Regions from separate parts of the Geodermatophilus normandii genome, predicted to be linked through region 1. Evidence: riboswitches for the same ligand, from Rfam matches in the RefSeq annotation. Region 1 holds a riboswitch; the other holds the start of a gene.
The links. Region 1 has a riboswitch for cyclic di-AMP ahead of JD79_RS24230 (transglycosylase family protein). Riboswitches for the same ligand answer to the same signal wherever they lie in the genome.

Region 1 (7,381 bases):
CCAGGCCGTCGTCGACGAGGACGACGGTGCGGCCGGCGAGGGCGGGCGGCGGGCGGTCGCCGCGGTAGGCGTGCTGGCGGCGCCGCAGCTCGGCGAGCTCGGCCCGGCGGACCTCCTCGGCGGCGTCGGGATCGACCGCGACGCGGGCGAGCACGACCTCGCTGCGGACGCTCTCCACCGCCTCCCCCACGGCCGCCAGCGCGCCCATGGCCAGCTCGGGCCGGCCGGGCAGGCCCAGCTTGCGGACGGCGACGACGTCGAGCTCGGCACCCAGCGCGGCGGCGACCTCCGCGGCGACCAGGACGCCGCCGCGGGGCAGGCCGAGGACGAGGGCGCCGGGGCCGAGCGGGACGGCGGTCGCGCGGGCGGGGTCGGTCAGGCACGCGGCGAGCCGCCGGCCGGCGTCGCGCCGGTCGCGGTAGGGACGGCCGTGCACCGCGGAACCGGTCAGACCGGCTGCGGCCCCGTCGGCGGAGGGGCGGTCGGGTCGGTGGGGCTCGGCTGCGGCAGCGGGGCCGGCGACGGCGGCGAGATCGGGTCCACCGGGGACGGCGACGGCCCGGGCGGCTCGGGCATCGGGGTCGGTGTCGTCATGTGCCGACGCTATGCCCTCGGGCCCGTCCCGGGTCCCGCCCCGGGCGTGCGAGGGGCGGGGAGGACGGGGTCCTTCGTCAGGGGCGGCGGGCGCGGTGCAGGGCGACGATCCCGCCGGTGAGGTCGCGCCACTCGACGTCGGCCCAGCCCGCGGCCCGGATGCGCGTGGCCAGGGCGGCCTGGTCCGGCCACGCCCGGATGGACTCGGCCAGGTAGACGTAGGCGTCGGGGTTGCTGCTCACCGCGCGGGCGATCACCGGCAGCGCCCGCATGAGGTACTCGGTGTAGACGGTGCGGAACGGCGCCCACGTGGGGCTGGAGAACTCGCAGACGACGAGCGTGCCGCCGGGGCGCACCACGCGGGCGAACTCGCGCAGCGCGGCGTCGGCGTCGGCCACGTTGCGCAGGCCGAAGGAGATGACCAGCCCGTCGACGCTGGCGTCGGCCAGGGGCAGCGCCATGGCGTCACCGGCCACCTTGGGCACCGGCCGGGCGGCGCCGGCCCGCAGCATCCCCTGCGAGAAGTCGCAGGCGATCGCGTGCACTCCCCCGGCGGCCAGCTCGACGGTGGAGACGGCGGTGCCGGCGGCCACGTCCAGGACGACGTCCCCCGGCCGGGCGCCCAGCGCCTCCCGCGTGGCCCGCCGCCAGGACACGTCGCGGCCGCCGGAGAGCACGGTGTTGGTGAGGTCGTAGCGGCGCGCGACGCCGTCGAACATGGCCGCCACCTCGTGCGGCTGCTTGTCCAGACCGGCCCGCCGCCCGGCGGTGTGTGCGCTGTCTCGCCGGTCTGCCACGGCGGTCGACGCTACCGGCTGCCTACGCTGGGGAGCGTGACGGCAGCGGCGGTGACCTCGCGGGACGCCGCCGCGCCCGCGTCCACCACGGTCGCGCTGCCCGACTCCCCCGACCTGCTGCACCTGCTGCCCCGCGAGGGCGCGGTGTCCTGGGTGCGCCGCGGCGAGGGACTGGTCGGCTGGGGCGAGGCCGACCGCCTGGAGGTCTCCGGCCCGGGCGCGCTGGCCGAGGCCGCTGCCTGGTGGGCAGAGCGGACCGCCGGATCGACCGACGACGGGGTGGGCGTGCCCGGCTCCGGCCCGGTCGTGTTCGCCAGCATCGCCTTCGACCCGGCCGCGGGGACGTCGGTGTTCGTCGTCCCGGAGGTCGTGGTCGGCCGCCGCGGCGGCGTGGCCTGGGTGACCACCACCGGCGACGCGGACCCGCGCGACGTCCTGCCCGCCTCCCGCGAGCCGCTGCTCCCACCGCCGTCCCGGCTCCGCTACGCCGACGGCGCCCTCGACCCGGCCACCTGGTGCGGCGCGGTGTCGGCCGCCGTGGACCGCATCGGCGACGGCGACCTCGCCAAGGTGGTGCTGGCCCGCGACCTGCTGGTCACCGCCGACGTGCCCCTCGACCCGCGCCGGCTGCTCGGCCGGCTCGCCGAGCGGTTCCCCGACTGCTGGACCTTCGCCGTCGACGGCCTGCTCGGCGCCACGCCGGAGCTGCTGCTGCGCCGCACCGGCCGGCAGCTGTCGGCGCGGGTACTGGCCGGCACCGCCCCGCGGGGCGCGGGCGCCGAGGACGAGCGCCTGGCCGCGGGCCTGCTGTCCAGCGCCAAGGACCGCGCCGAGCACGCCCTCGCCGTCGACTCGCTGGTGCGGGCGCTGGACCCGTACTGCACCGCCCTGTCGGTGCCGGACGGCCCCTCGCTGCTCACGCTGGCCAACGTGCGCCACCTGGCCACCGACGTCGTCGGGACCCAGCGACGCTCGGGCGCGCGCGGGCGGGCCGGACTGCTCGAGCTCGTCGACGCCGTCCACCCGACCGCCGCCGTCTGCGGCACCCCGCCCGACCGCGCCGCGGCGGTCATCGCCGAGCTCGAGGGCATGGGCCGCGACCGCTACGCCGGGCCGGTGGGCTGGCTCGACGGGCGGGGCGACGGCGAGTTCGGCCTGGCCCTGCGCTGCGCGCAGCTGGGCGACTCCGACCCGTGCTCGGCGCGGCTGTTCGCCGGCTGCGGCATCGTCGCCGGGTCCGACCCCGCTGCCGAGCTGGCCGAGACCCAGTCGAAGTTCGCCGCGTTCCAGGCCGCGCTGGAGGGCTGATGCGGCTGGTCCCGGACCTGCGCCGGGACCACAACGCGATCTACTGGCCGCTGCTGCTGCGGGCCCTGCCGGACCGCTGCGAGCGGGTCCTCGAGGTCGGCTGCGGCGCCGGCGACCTCGCCGCCGTCCTCGCCCGGCGGGCCGCCGCGGTGGACGCCGTCGAGCGGTCCCCGGAGATGGTCGCGCTGGCCCGGGGGCGGGTGCCGGGCAACGTCCGCGTCGTGGGGGCCGACGTGCTGACGGTGCCGCTCCCCGACGGCGGCTACGACGCCGTCGTCGGGATGAGCGTGCTGCACCACCTGCCGCTGGAGGAGGCGCTGCGGACGCTCGCCGCCGCGGTGCGGCCCGGGGGCGTGCTGGCGATGGTGGCGCTGCCCCGCACCGACCTCCCCCGTGACCTGCCGGTCGAGGCGCTGGCCGCGGTCCTGGACCGGGTCCTGGGGATCGGGGACCTCGTCCGCGGCCGGCGGGGCGGCGGGGGGACGCCCGGGATGCCGGTGCGCGACCCGGTGCTCACCACCCGGGAGGTGCGGGCGCGGGCGCGCACGGTGCTCCCCGGCGTGCGGGTGCGGCGGCGGGTGTTCTGGCGGTACTCGCTGGTCTGGCGCCGGCCCGGCTGAGTCGCCGGGGACGACGAGGGCCCCGGCCGCGGAGTGCGGTCGGGGCCCTCGTCGGGGCGGGGATCAGCCCGCGTAGTTCACGTGCACGTGGTCGAAGTGGTTCGCGGTCACGCCGCCGCGGTCCTCCATCGCCCGCCAGGCGGCGTCCGGCGAGGTCAGGATCCGCTGCTGCCAGATGACGTACTCGACGCCGAGCTCGGCCCAGTGGTCGATGTGGTACTGGGCGATCGCGTCACCGAGGGCGGCGTCGGACATGACCATGTAGTCCACGGCCAGGCCGGACGGGTGCCCGGCCGGGTCGACCGCGCTGGCGCGGGTGCCGCCGAGGGTGATGTCGGCGGCGCCCGGCACGTTGCTGACGACGGCGTCCGCCGCGGCCTGCGCCGCCGGCTTGAGCGCGCCGGCGGTGTTGGTCACGTGCGCGGTCGCCGACGTCGGCGCGACCTCCGGGGCCGCCTGCGCGATCGGCGGGGTGGCGGCCGGGCCGCGTTGCCGGCGGCGGCGGCGGGCGCGGCGGGCGCCTCGGCCGCCGCGGGGCCTCGGCGGCCGGGCCGCTGACGGCGAGGACCTGGCCCGGGTAGATCCGGTTCGGGTTCGAGCCGATGACGTCGACGTTGCGCTGGTACAGCTCGCGCCAGCTCTGGTCGTGCGCGGCGGCGATCTTGGCGACCGTGTCGCCCCAGCGGACGGTGTAGTCCTCGGTGACGGCCTCGGGCGTCGGCTGCTCGGCGGCGGGGCGGCCGCGGGGCCTCGGCCACGGGAGCGGCCGCGGGCGCCTCGGCGGCGGCCGCGGTCGTGCCGCCGGCCAGGTACTTCCCGCAGGACGGCCACGCGCCGATGCCCTGCCCGGCGAGGACCGCCTCGGCGATCTGCACCTGCTGGGCGGGGGTGGCGAGGTCGGCGCGCGCGGCGAGGTCGGTGCCGCCGAACGCGGCCCAGGTCGACTGGCTGAACTGCAGGCCGCCGTAGTAGCCGTTGCCGGTGTTGATGGCCCAGTTGCCACTGGACTCGCACTGGGCGACGCCGGACCAGTCGTGGCCGGCGGAGGCCGAGGCGGCGGGCGTGCTCAGGACGCCGAGCCCGACGGCCGCGGCGCCGGCCGCGACGGGGGCCTTGGCGATGACGGACTTGGTGCGGACATAGCGGGGTGCGCGGTGCTTGGGCATGAGGATGATCTCCCGATCGCCGCCGGCGAGGTGAGCTGTCGGGTTCGGGCGATCGGTGCCCGGCCGCGGTCCGCGGCTTCACCCCGAGGCGCGCAAGGACAGGCCCCCGTGAGCCGTCGCGCGCCGGAAGTGGGTCCCCCACCCCTGCCCTGGGAGTTGACGTGGGCGACCGGTGGGCAGGGTTTGGCGGACCGGCGCCGCGCTCTCATTTGCTGAGCGCAGCCAAAACGTTACATATGGTCATGTGAACTGTCGTCGTGACGGCGCTCACATCCGGTGTCGCCACGGGGCCCCTGGGGAACCACGTGACGTCGCCGTGACCGGAGGAGGCGGCCGGCGCAGCCGCCCGTGGGATTCCGGAACGCGCTGTTCGCCCCGCGTCGACGGACCGTTCCGTCCGCCGTGGGTCGGCCGCGTCGGGACGGGCCGCGCCCCTCCGCGCGACGCCGTCGTGTGACGCACCCCATGCGCCCCGGCAGCGACCGGCCGCCCGGACGCGGTGCGCGTCGAGCTCGTCGGGCGCGGCGTGGAGACCACCGAGGTCCAGCGGCTCGGCCCCGAGGGAGCCCCGGGCTCGCTCCGCGTTCTCCGCCGACCCCGACGGGAACGCCTGGTCGCTGCAGCAGATGCGGCGCTCCTGACCCCGCTCAGGCCAGCGCGCGGCCCGCGGCCTCGCGGAGGGATCCGGCCAGGTCGGCCTCGGCGCGCTGGTCGGTGCGGACGACGACCACCCGAGGGCCGCCGGACGCCAGGGCGGCCGGCAGCTCGTCCGCCGAGCCGATCGCCGCCGCCTCCCAGCCCATGGCCCGTGCGACGCCGACCAGGTCGCGGCCGTGCGGGGTGCCGAACACCCGCCGGTAGTCGCGGGCGTACGCCGGCCGGCCCGGCTCGAGCTGGGCGAAGATCCCGCCGCCGTCGTTGTCGGGGACCACCACGGTGAGGTCCGGACGCGCCTCGCCGTCGCCGGTGAGCAGCCCCTGCAGGTCGTGCAGGAACGTGAGGTCGCCCATCAGCGCCACCGCCGGGCCGCCGTGCGCCAGGGCCGCCCCCACGGCGGTGGACACCGTGCCGTCGATGCCGGCGACGCCGCGGTTGGCCAGCACGGTCAGGTCCCCGCGCGGCACGGCGAGCCGGTCGACGTCGCGCACCGGCGTCGAGGAGCCGAGCACCAGCAGCGCGCCCGCCGGCAGCGCGGCGACGACGTCGCGGGCCAGCCGGGCGGCGGTCAGGCCCGTCTCGGCCTCGAGGGCGGCGTCGACGGTCGCGCCCACCCGGGCGCCGGCCGCCCGCCAGGCCGCGGCCCAGCCGTCGTCGGCCGGCGGGCCCGACGGCGGCGCGGCGCGGGTGACCAGCGTCGCCGAGCGGCCGGCGTCGGGCCAGCGGGGTGTGGTCACGACGGTCTCCACGCGCACCCGCGGGTCGGCCAGCAGCGCCGACACCGGCCGGGACAGCGTGGGGCGGCCCACGACCACCACGCGCTCGGGCCGGTGGGCGTCGACCCAGTCGGCGACGCCGAGCAGCAACGCCCCGCCGCGGACGGCGCCGTCGGTCCAGGCCCCGCCGCTCGGCTCGGCGACCACCGGCCAGCCGGCCGCGGCGGCGCCGGCGGCCCAGGCGCGCCCGACGGCGGGCGGCCCGTCCCCGGCGACGACGAGCGTGCGCGGCCCCTGCGCGAGGGGCTCGGCCGGCAGCGACGCCGGCGTGCCCGCGGTCCACGGCGCGCCGTCGTCCCGGCCGGCCCACGGGCCCTCCAGCGCGGGCTCGCCGTCGGGCAGCAGCGGGTCGCGCAGGGGCAGGTTCAGCTGCACCGGCCCCGGGTCGCCCGACAGCGCGCCGGTGGCCGCCAGCAGCGCCCGCGACACCACCGAGCGCCAGTACCGGTTCTGCACCGCCTCGCGGCCGGCCTCGGGCACGCCGACGTCGGCCGCCCAGCGCACGGCGTCGCCGTAGAGCCCGGGCTGCTCGATCGTCTGGTTGGCCCCGGTGGCGCGCAGCTCCGGCGGCCGGTCGGCGGTCAGCGCCAGCAGCGGCACCCCGCTGACGTCGGCCTCGAGCACCGCGGCGTGCAGGTGGGCGGTGGCCGTCCCGGAGGTGGTGAGCACCGGCACCGGCCGGCCGGAGGCGCGGGCCAGGCCGACGGCGAGGAAGGACGCCGTCCGCTCGTCGATCCGCACGTGCAGCCGCAGCCGCCCGTCCCGCTCGGCGGCCGCCAGCGCCAGCGCCACCGGTGCCGAGCGCGACCCGGGCGCGACGACGGCGTCGCGGACCCCGCCGCGCACGAGCTCGTCGACCAGCACGCGGGCCAGTGCGGTGGAGGGGTTCACGCGGCGAGCACCGCACCGAGCCGCTGCGCCCACCGCGCGGCCACGTCGTCGGGGGCCGGGACGCCGGCCAGCCGGTCGGGCTCGGGACGGGCCACCGGCAGCGCGCCGTCGACGGGCAGCAGCGGGGCGCCGGTGACGTCGCCGTCGAGCAGCGCGACCGTGGCCAGGCCGCAGGCGAAGGGGAGCTCCGGCAGCGCGGCGGCCAGCGCCACGCCCGCGGCGATGCCCACCGAGGACTCCAGCGCCGACGACACCACGCACGGCAGGCCGTGCGCCTCGGCCACCCGCAGCGCCGCGCGCACCCCGCCCAGCGGCTGCACCTTGAGGACGACGACGTCACCGGCCTCCCGCAGGTCGACGCCGAGCGGGTCGCCGGCGCCGCGCACGCCCTCGTCCACGGCGATCCGGACGTCGACGCGGCGGCGCAGCACGGCGAGCTCGGCCAGGGTGGCGCAGGGCTGCTCGACGTACTCCAGGCCCACCCGGTCCAGCTCCCGGATCCGCGCGACCGCGGTGTCGACGTCCCAGGCGGCGTTGGCGTCCACCCGGACCGCTCCGGCGGGGCCGAGGGC
Region 2 (7,381 bases), 880 kb from region 1:
CCCTGCGGCGGCGCTCGCGGGCCCGGTCGCGCAGCAGGCCCGCCAGCACGGGGCTGGCCGAACGGTCGGCGCGGCTCTCGAGGAACTGTGCCGCCGCCAGGTGGGTCGCCGCCCGGCGGAGTTCCTCCACGTGCTGGAGCCGCTCCTGCGACCCCCGGGGAGCCGGGACCCCGGGGGCGGCCGCCCGCTCCGCGCCTGCCCCGCCGGTCGTCCCGCTCGTCGTCCCGCTCGTCGTCGTGGCGCTGCTCGTCGTCATGGCGCTGCTCGCCTCCCTCGATCCCCCTGCACCGGTGACGACGCCGTCCCCGGGCCGGGATGACGCGGCGCGCCGGGACGCCGCCGTCGACGGGTCGGCGGTCACGCACGGTGTCCGGACGGGCGCTGACGCGGGCCGCCCCGGTCCATGACGCGGAGGTCCGGCGCCCGCGCGGCCCCGGCCCCGGCCCGCCGCGGGCCCGGCGCCGTCGCCGGCGTCCCCGCTCCCGTCATGCGGAGCGCGCCGGCGCCTCTCCTGTCCGTGGGCCGGTGCCGCCCCCACACCCGTGCCCCCGGCGGGGACGGCACCGGTTCGCGTGAACGGCGGGACCATCCCGCCGTGCACGCGCCCCGTCCGCCGGAGCATCGTCGTCACCGGGAACCGGGTCGTGTCCGCCCCGGTCGGGGTGTTGCTGGACGGAACTCGACTGCACCCCGATCCGGGCTCGCGAGCCCGGCCACATCATGGCTCGAAGACGACACAGGGGGTCCCGCCGGTCGGCGGAACCCCCTGTGGTTGAGCGCTGCTTACTGCAGGGCGACGGTCACGCCACCGGAGAACGCGGAGTCGTGCAGCTCGATGCCGCTGGGGGTCATGCCGGCCGGGACGTCGAAGACGACCTTGCTGTTGAGCGTGTTGCCGGGGTTGATCTCCTCGTAGAGCGAGGACGAGTCCTGCAGGTAGAAGGCAGCCTCGCTGTCGGCGCTGAACTCCTGGCCCTCGGCGTTGAGCAGGGTGGCGTTCTCACCGAAGAAGCCCTGCGCCTCACTGCCGATGTTGCTCACCGTCACGTCGACGATGCAGAACTGCCCCTGCGCTTGCGTGCTGAGGTACTCGTCGCCGAGCTCGGTCTGCGAGCAGTCGACGCCGTTGACGACGAACTGGAAGTCGCCGTCGGCCGCCGGCTGACCGATGCCGACGGCGCTGGCCTCGGTGGCGTCCCCGGAGTCGGCGCTGGCCGCGCCGTTGTCGCCCGGAGCCTCGGCTGAACCGGTGTCGGCACCGCCGCCCTTGTTCGCGTTGACGCCGATGATGATGACGACGATCGCGGCGAGGACGAGGAACCAGGCCTTCTTGTAGAACGGCTTCTTCGGGGCAGGAGCAGGCACGGGCTGCTGCGGGAGCGGCGGAGAGTAGGTCATCGGATCCCCCGGGGGTGAGAGCCCGAGAAGCGGGGGTCGCTGCACATGTCTGCTGCACCGCCACCGGGCGTGACACACGGGACAGTGACACGGCCGCGTCCCGGAACGACCCATATCGGTACGGAGTCGTCCTCAGCACTCACAGGTGTCTCATGCGCAGCGGCGGAAACGGAGGTCACGAAGCCGGGGACGCACCGCGGCCCCCGTCCCGGAAGGGACGGGGGCCGCGGTCGAGCGTGCGGGGTCAGTACCCGCGACCGGTCGGTCGCGTGCCGCCACCCTTGTTCTTGGCCTGGTAGTCCCGGATGAACTGCTTGATCTTCGCCTGGTTCTGCGGCTTCCGGAGCTCCTGGACGACCTTCGCGGCGACGCCCGAGGCGATCACGTTCCTCAACATGCCCATGGGGGTGCTCCCTCCTCTCGACTGCTCCAACGGGTGCCCCGACAACGGGCGGGCCAACCGTCGAGATCCCGGCGACCTCCGCGGGCGTGGCGGGCCGCTGACCCGGAGTGCGGGCGCACCGTCTCGTCCTTTCTCGTCGGGCCCGGCGTGTCCGTGCCGCCCGGGCGGCCGCCGGCCGGGTGCTGCGCCGCCGTCCGTGGTGGTGACGGTGGCGTGTCGGATCCGCGGCCGGCGTCAAGTCGGGAGGCCGGGCCCGGGCGTGGCGCGGCCTCGGTCCGGTGGAGGGGCCCGCAACCGCTCCCTACCGTCGTCGCGGACCGGCCGGGGCCCTCGTCACCACCCGCGTGACACCCGCCGGACACGCCGAACCGGATGCCGGCACCCAGCCGGTACCCGGGCCGGGGACCCACCGCAGTCCTGGGGTGGAGCGCGATCCGTCGCGCCGGGCGACTCCCCCGTCCGAACCCGTCAGCTAACCCGGTAGGCGGCCGTGGAGAACAGGAGAACCGTCGTCGATGACGACCACTCGCACGTCCCTCGCTCGTCGCTCGTTCCGCGGTGTCGCCGTCGCCGCCATCGCCGGGGCCGGCATCGCCCTCTCGCCCCTCCCCGCCTCCGCTGCTGCAGGGGGCGTCGGCACCACCGCGACCGTGGCCGCCGCCCCAGCGCCTGCTCCCAACGGCGCGGCCCAGATCGCCGTCGACACCGCCCTGGCCCAGCGCGGTGACATGTACGTGTACGGCGCCGCCGGCCCGAACACGTTCGACTGCTCCGGGCTGACCAGCTACGCCTACAAGGCCGCGGGCATCACGATCCCGCGCACCTCGAAGGCCCAGTCGACGTTCGGCACCCCGGTGGCGAAGGCCGACCTCAAGCCGGGCGACCTGGTGTTCTTCTACAGCCCCGTGTCGCACGTGGGCATGTACATCGGCAACGGCCAGATGGTGCACGCCTCGACCGCCGGCAAGCCGGTGGCCGTGGTCAACCTGGACTCGATGCCGAGCTACGCGGGCGCACGCCGCGTCGCCTGACGCACGCTCTCGACGGCGCCCCGGCCCTCGTGGCCGGGGCGCCGCCGTGTCAGGTGGGCAGGGCCTTCCGACGGCGGGTGAGCGCGCGGCGCAGGTCGGTCCTCGGGACGTCGCGGAGGTTGAGGGGCGGGTCGGCGAGCTCGAGCAGCCGCTCCTCCCCCGGCGCCACCGACTCGATCGGCAGCGGGAGGACCGCGACCCGCAGGTGCCGGTGCATCCAGCCGGTCAGCTCCTGCCCGTCGACGGCCGGACCGCCCTCCGGGGACAGGCAGGCGCTCAGCGTGAGCCGGAAGGTGGAGAACTGCCGGCGGCCACCGAGGTGCATCGTGGCGATGCGGCCCCACAGCGTGTTGCTCGACCGCACGCCGCTCGGCCGGATGCCCCCGGCGCGGCCCGCGTAGACGAGGCCCGGCACCACCTCGTGCCCGAGACCCCGGGTCAGGTCGGCCGCGCCCTGGTCGTCGGCCCACCAGCTGTAGAGCCCCGGCTCGTTGCTCGCGGCTCGGCCGGCGGCGAGGAAGTCTGCGGGCGTCGCGGCGTTCAGCGCGTCGAGGAGCGGGGTGACGCTGGGGACCTCGCTCCGCCAGCTCTCCGTCCGCTCGCTCGTCCGGAAGCCCAGCTCTCGCAGGGCCCGGTGGGCAGCCCGGGTGGTGACGCGGCTCCGGTCGCCAGCGACCGCAAGGGTCACCACCTGTCGCAGCGGCCAGCGGACGCCGTCGACGTCGACCCAGTGCGTGCGGACCGCCCGTGGCACGTGGCCGTGCAGCGCCGCCCTCAGGGCCGTGGCGTCGTCGAGTTCCATCCCGGTCGCCCTACCCACGAGGTCGTCGACAGCTTCTGCTCCTGACCGATTAGCGCTTTGACCTGCGGTTTCAGGTTGAGGGGACCACTGCGGTGGCGTACAATTCGTACATGTGTTCGGGTGATCCAGGGAGCGGTGACGTCCTCGACGGCGTCGCCGCGCTGGTCGCCGAGCGCAACCGGATCGACGCCGCCCTGGCCCGCCGGGTGCGGGCGGCGGAGCTGTCGCAGGCGCCCGAGCGGGACGGGCAGCGGTCGATGACCTCCTGGCTGCGCGGGCACTGCCGGCTCTCGGGTTCCGAGGCGTCGCGGCTGGTGCGCAACGGGCGGGCGCTGGCGCACCTGCCCGCCCTCGCCGAGGCGCACGACGCCGGCCTGGTGTCCGCCGAGCAGGTCGCGGTCACCGCACGCGCGGTCACACCGGCACGGCTGGCCGCCGCCGCGGAGCAAGGCGTGGACCTGGCAGTGATCGACGCCGTCTTCACCGGGATCGCGGTCGAGCAGCCGCACACCGACCTGGTGACGGTGGTGCAGCGCTACTGCGACGACCTCGACCCCGACGGCCCCGAACCCGACCCCACCGAGGGCCGCTCGCTGACGGTGGTCACCCACGCCGACGGGTCCCGCACCCTCCACGGCTGCCTGGACGCCGTCGGCGGGGAGAAGTTCACCGTCGCCCTGGAGTCCTTCACCCAGGCCGACCGCCCGGCCGGCGACGAGCGGACCCGCGCCCAGCGCCTCGGTGACGCCCTCGTGCAACTGGCCGACAACGCGCTGGCCGCCGGCAGCCTGCCGACGCTGCGGACGGTCAAGCCCCACGTCGCGGTCCGCATCGACCTCGCCGACCTCGCCGACCCCGCCACCGGCCAGGGCACCGCCACCCTGGGCTCGGGCACCGTGCTCTCCGCCGCCCGCGCCCGCTGGCTGGCCTGCGACGGCGCCGTCTCCCGCGTCGTCTTCGGCCCCGACCGCGCCCCACTCGACCTCGGCCGCGCGCACCGCCTCGCCGACCGCCACCTGCGCCGGGCCACCGAGCTCCGCGACGGCGGCTGCGTCTTCGCCGGCTGCCGAGCACCGACCTGGTGGTGCGACGTCCACCACCTGGTCCACTGGATCGACGGCGGCGAGACCAGCCTCGAGAACTCAGCACTGTTGTGCGAACGCCACCACACCAAGGTCCACCACGGCTTCCGCGTCGAACGACAACCCGACGGCCGATGGCACACCTGGCGACCCGACGGGTCGGAGATCACCACCCCGGCACCGCTACTGGCCCCGGTCGCTTGACGTCCTGGCCAGCACCCGCCTCGTTGTCGACCTGGCCTCCCGACGGAGTCACACGTCCGCTGTGAGCTCGTTCAATGCGTCGAAGAGGACCCTCTCCTCCGTGGGCTTACCGGCGATGTCAGCTAGGTAGAGCGACGGGTACTTCTTCCACTGGCTCTGCCGCGCAAGCCCGATCTTGCCGGCCATGGACGGCAACGTCTCGAGGATCCGAGCAGCACGTTCGAGCCTGTCGGCACCCACCCTCGGGAGTAGGTCCGCGAGATACAGCACGACATAGGACCGTGTCTTCGGGCTCTCATTGTTTGCATTGAGCACCCAGACTCCAGTGGGCTGACCTGCTACTGAATACCAACCCGAGAGGCCAGGAGTGGCACCCCGACCGGGGTTGATCTTCAGGCCACGGCCTTCGACGTCCTCGATCAGGCGACGCATCAGAGACACCTCAGCGGGTGAGCAGCGTGCTGCGGCTGCGTCGAGGAACGAGTTCCGGTCCCACAACTGGCCGCTCTGCGCGGCGCCCCCCCTTCGAGGCCACAGCACCACTGGTTCGACCCACGACTCGCGGGACATAGACCGTATGCCCGTCTCCAACGAACTGCTGAAGCTCGACGCCAAGAACCTCCGCGGGACTCATCTGCTCGTTGAGGAAATCAATGATGCGCACCAACTCTGCGGGAAGGGCGTCCGCGACGAACAGCATCCGGATCCGCCCGGCCTTTAGGTTGGTCTCGACAGCGCGCCAGAACTCTGCCGGGTCGGGGCGCCTGCTGCTCATCCGTCGAGAGATGGGGGTGCCAAGTGCTCAGGACGGCGGCGGCACGTTCAGCCTCGACCATCTCTTCGTCGACGGCGAGGGCGTGCCGGTGCTGGTGGAAGTCAAGCGATCGTCCGATACGCGCATCCGCCGTGAGGTCGTCGGCCAGATGCTCGACTATGCCGCCAACGCAGTGAAGTACTGGCCTTTGGCCAGTCTCCAGGACTCTCCGGCAGCAACAGCCGAGGCGGACGGGAAGTCCGTGGACGAACTGCTTGAGCAATTGCGCCCAGGGCTCTGAGGACATTCAAGCCGTCGGCGGACCGCAGGAAGATGCCGTCATTGGCCACGGTGGACACCTGCCTTCCACATATAGATCAGGGATGTCGGGCGGGATCGGAAGGTGAGAGCGTCACGTCCGTCATCGCGACAACGCGGTGAGCCGGCACGACGGCTCCAACGGCTCCTCTCGTCCTAGTGCTGGACACCGAGGTAGCGCTCGGCGCAGGCCATGCAGAGGCCGGTGTTGTCGTGGACGCGCTCGCGGGCGTTGACCTGCCGGCACACCGGGCACCAGCGGAAGGTGCGGCGCCGCTTGCGGGCGACCTCCTCGGCCGCCTCGGCGAGGGCCGCTCGCTCGTAGAGCACCTCGTCGGAGGAGAACCGGCGGTCGGCCACGAACTCCCACACGAGCTCCGCGGGGCCTGCCCACCGCGGCTCGGGACGGGCCAGCGTGAAGCCGAACCCGTCCCAGCCGACCGCCACCTGCGCCGGCCGGCCGCTCACGAACCACCGCTCGTGCTCGGGCCCGCGGACCTCCGTCCAGGCGTCGCCCAGCGCCCGCACGAGCACGTCGGGCGCCACCCCGACCAGCGCCGCGAGCTCCGCGGTGTCAGACACCGGCCATCTCGGCCAGCCGGCACATCGCGTTGACCTGGCGCAGCTGCTCCGGCGTCCGCACGGCGGCGTCGAGCAGCAGCGGGCTCATCACCACCACTGCCAGCGCCTTGGCCCGCGACACCGCCACGTTCAGCCGGTTGAGGTCGTACAGGAACGACACCCCGCGCGGCGCCTCCTCGGCCGACGTCGACGTCGTGGAGTAGACGACCACCGGCGCCTCCTGGCCCTGGAACCGGTCGACGGTGCCCACCCGCGCGCCGTCGGGCAGCAGCGAGCGGATCAGCGCCACCTGGTTGTTGTACGGCGCCACGACCAGGACGTCGTCGGGACCGATCGGCCGCTCGGCGCCCTCGGCGTCCACCCAGCCGACGCCCTGCAGCGACCGCCAGACGGCGGCCACCTCGGCCGCCTCCTCCGCCGAGGACGCCGACGACGGCACCGTGTGCCGGACCTCCCGCACCGCGAGCCCCGAGCCCGACACCAGCCCGCCCGGCCGCACGGTGATCCGCTCGCGCAGCGCCGCCGACTCCAGCCGGCCCTCGTACGCCAGGTCGGACACGAACGCGGTCAGCGCCGGGTGCATCCGGTAGGTCTTGTCGAGGAAGATCCCGCGCCCGAGCGGCACCGTCGGGTGCCCCTCGAGCAGGTGCTCCAGCGCCGACAGCCCGGACTCCCCCGGGTGCACGCCCTGCGTCGGCTGGGCGAGCTGCTGCGGGTCGCCGAGCAGCACCAGCGACCGCGCCGACCGCGCCACCGCCACCGCGTTGGCCAGCGAGAACTGCCCCGCCTCGTCGACCACCAGCACGT

Region 2: another riboswitch for cyclic di-AMP. It lies ahead of JD79_RS13335 (C40 family peptidase); the one in region 1 lies ahead of JD79_RS24230 (transglycosylase family protein).

What each region holds. Positions count from the first base shown of each region.
Region 1 covers NZ_QGTX01000001.1:1,843,633-1,851,013, reverse strand. Annotated here, with positions in the region: gene JD79_RS09150 (phosphoribosyltransferase) at 1-436, opposite strand, end outside; gene JD79_RS22585 (hypothetical protein) at 448-594, opposite strand; gene JD79_RS09145 (demethylmenaquinone methyltransferase) at 672-1,391, opposite strand; gene JD79_RS09140 (isochorismate synthase) at 1,428-2,699, shown strand; gene JD79_RS09135 (class I SAM-dependent methyltransferase) at 2,699-3,319, shown strand; gene JD79_RS09130 (VldE C-terminal domain-containing protein) at 3,383-3,736, opposite strand; gene JD79_RS24230 (transglycosylase family protein) at 3,733-4,485, opposite strand; cyclic di-AMP (ydaO/yuaA leader) riboswitch at 4,490-4,657, opposite strand; gene menD (2-succinyl-5-enolpyruvyl-6-hydroxy-3-cyclohexene-1-carboxylic-acid synthase) at 5,133-6,809, opposite strand; gene JD79_RS09115 (o-succinylbenzoate synthase) at 6,806-7,381, opposite strand, start outside.
Region 2 covers NZ_QGTX01000001.1:2,724,717-2,732,097, reverse strand. Annotated here, with positions in the region: gene JD79_RS13345 (hypothetical protein) at 1-256, opposite strand, end outside; gene JD79_RS13340 (DUF4352 domain-containing protein) at 784-1,398, opposite strand; gene JD79_RS22660 (hypothetical protein) at 1,643-1,801, opposite strand; cyclic di-AMP (ydaO/yuaA leader) riboswitch at 2,171-2,304, shown strand; gene JD79_RS13335 (C40 family peptidase) at 2,317-2,832, shown strand; gene JD79_RS13330 (GIY-YIG nuclease family protein) at 2,882-3,634, opposite strand; gene JD79_RS13325 (HNH endonuclease signature motif containing protein) at 3,745-4,920, shown strand; gene JD79_RS22240 (hypothetical protein) at 4,969-5,352, opposite strand; gene JD79_RS13315 (hypothetical protein) at 5,577-5,975, shown strand; gene JD79_RS13310 (hypothetical protein) at 6,149-6,574, opposite strand; gene JD79_RS13305 (TM0106 family RecB-like putative nuclease) at 6,567-7,381, opposite strand, start outside.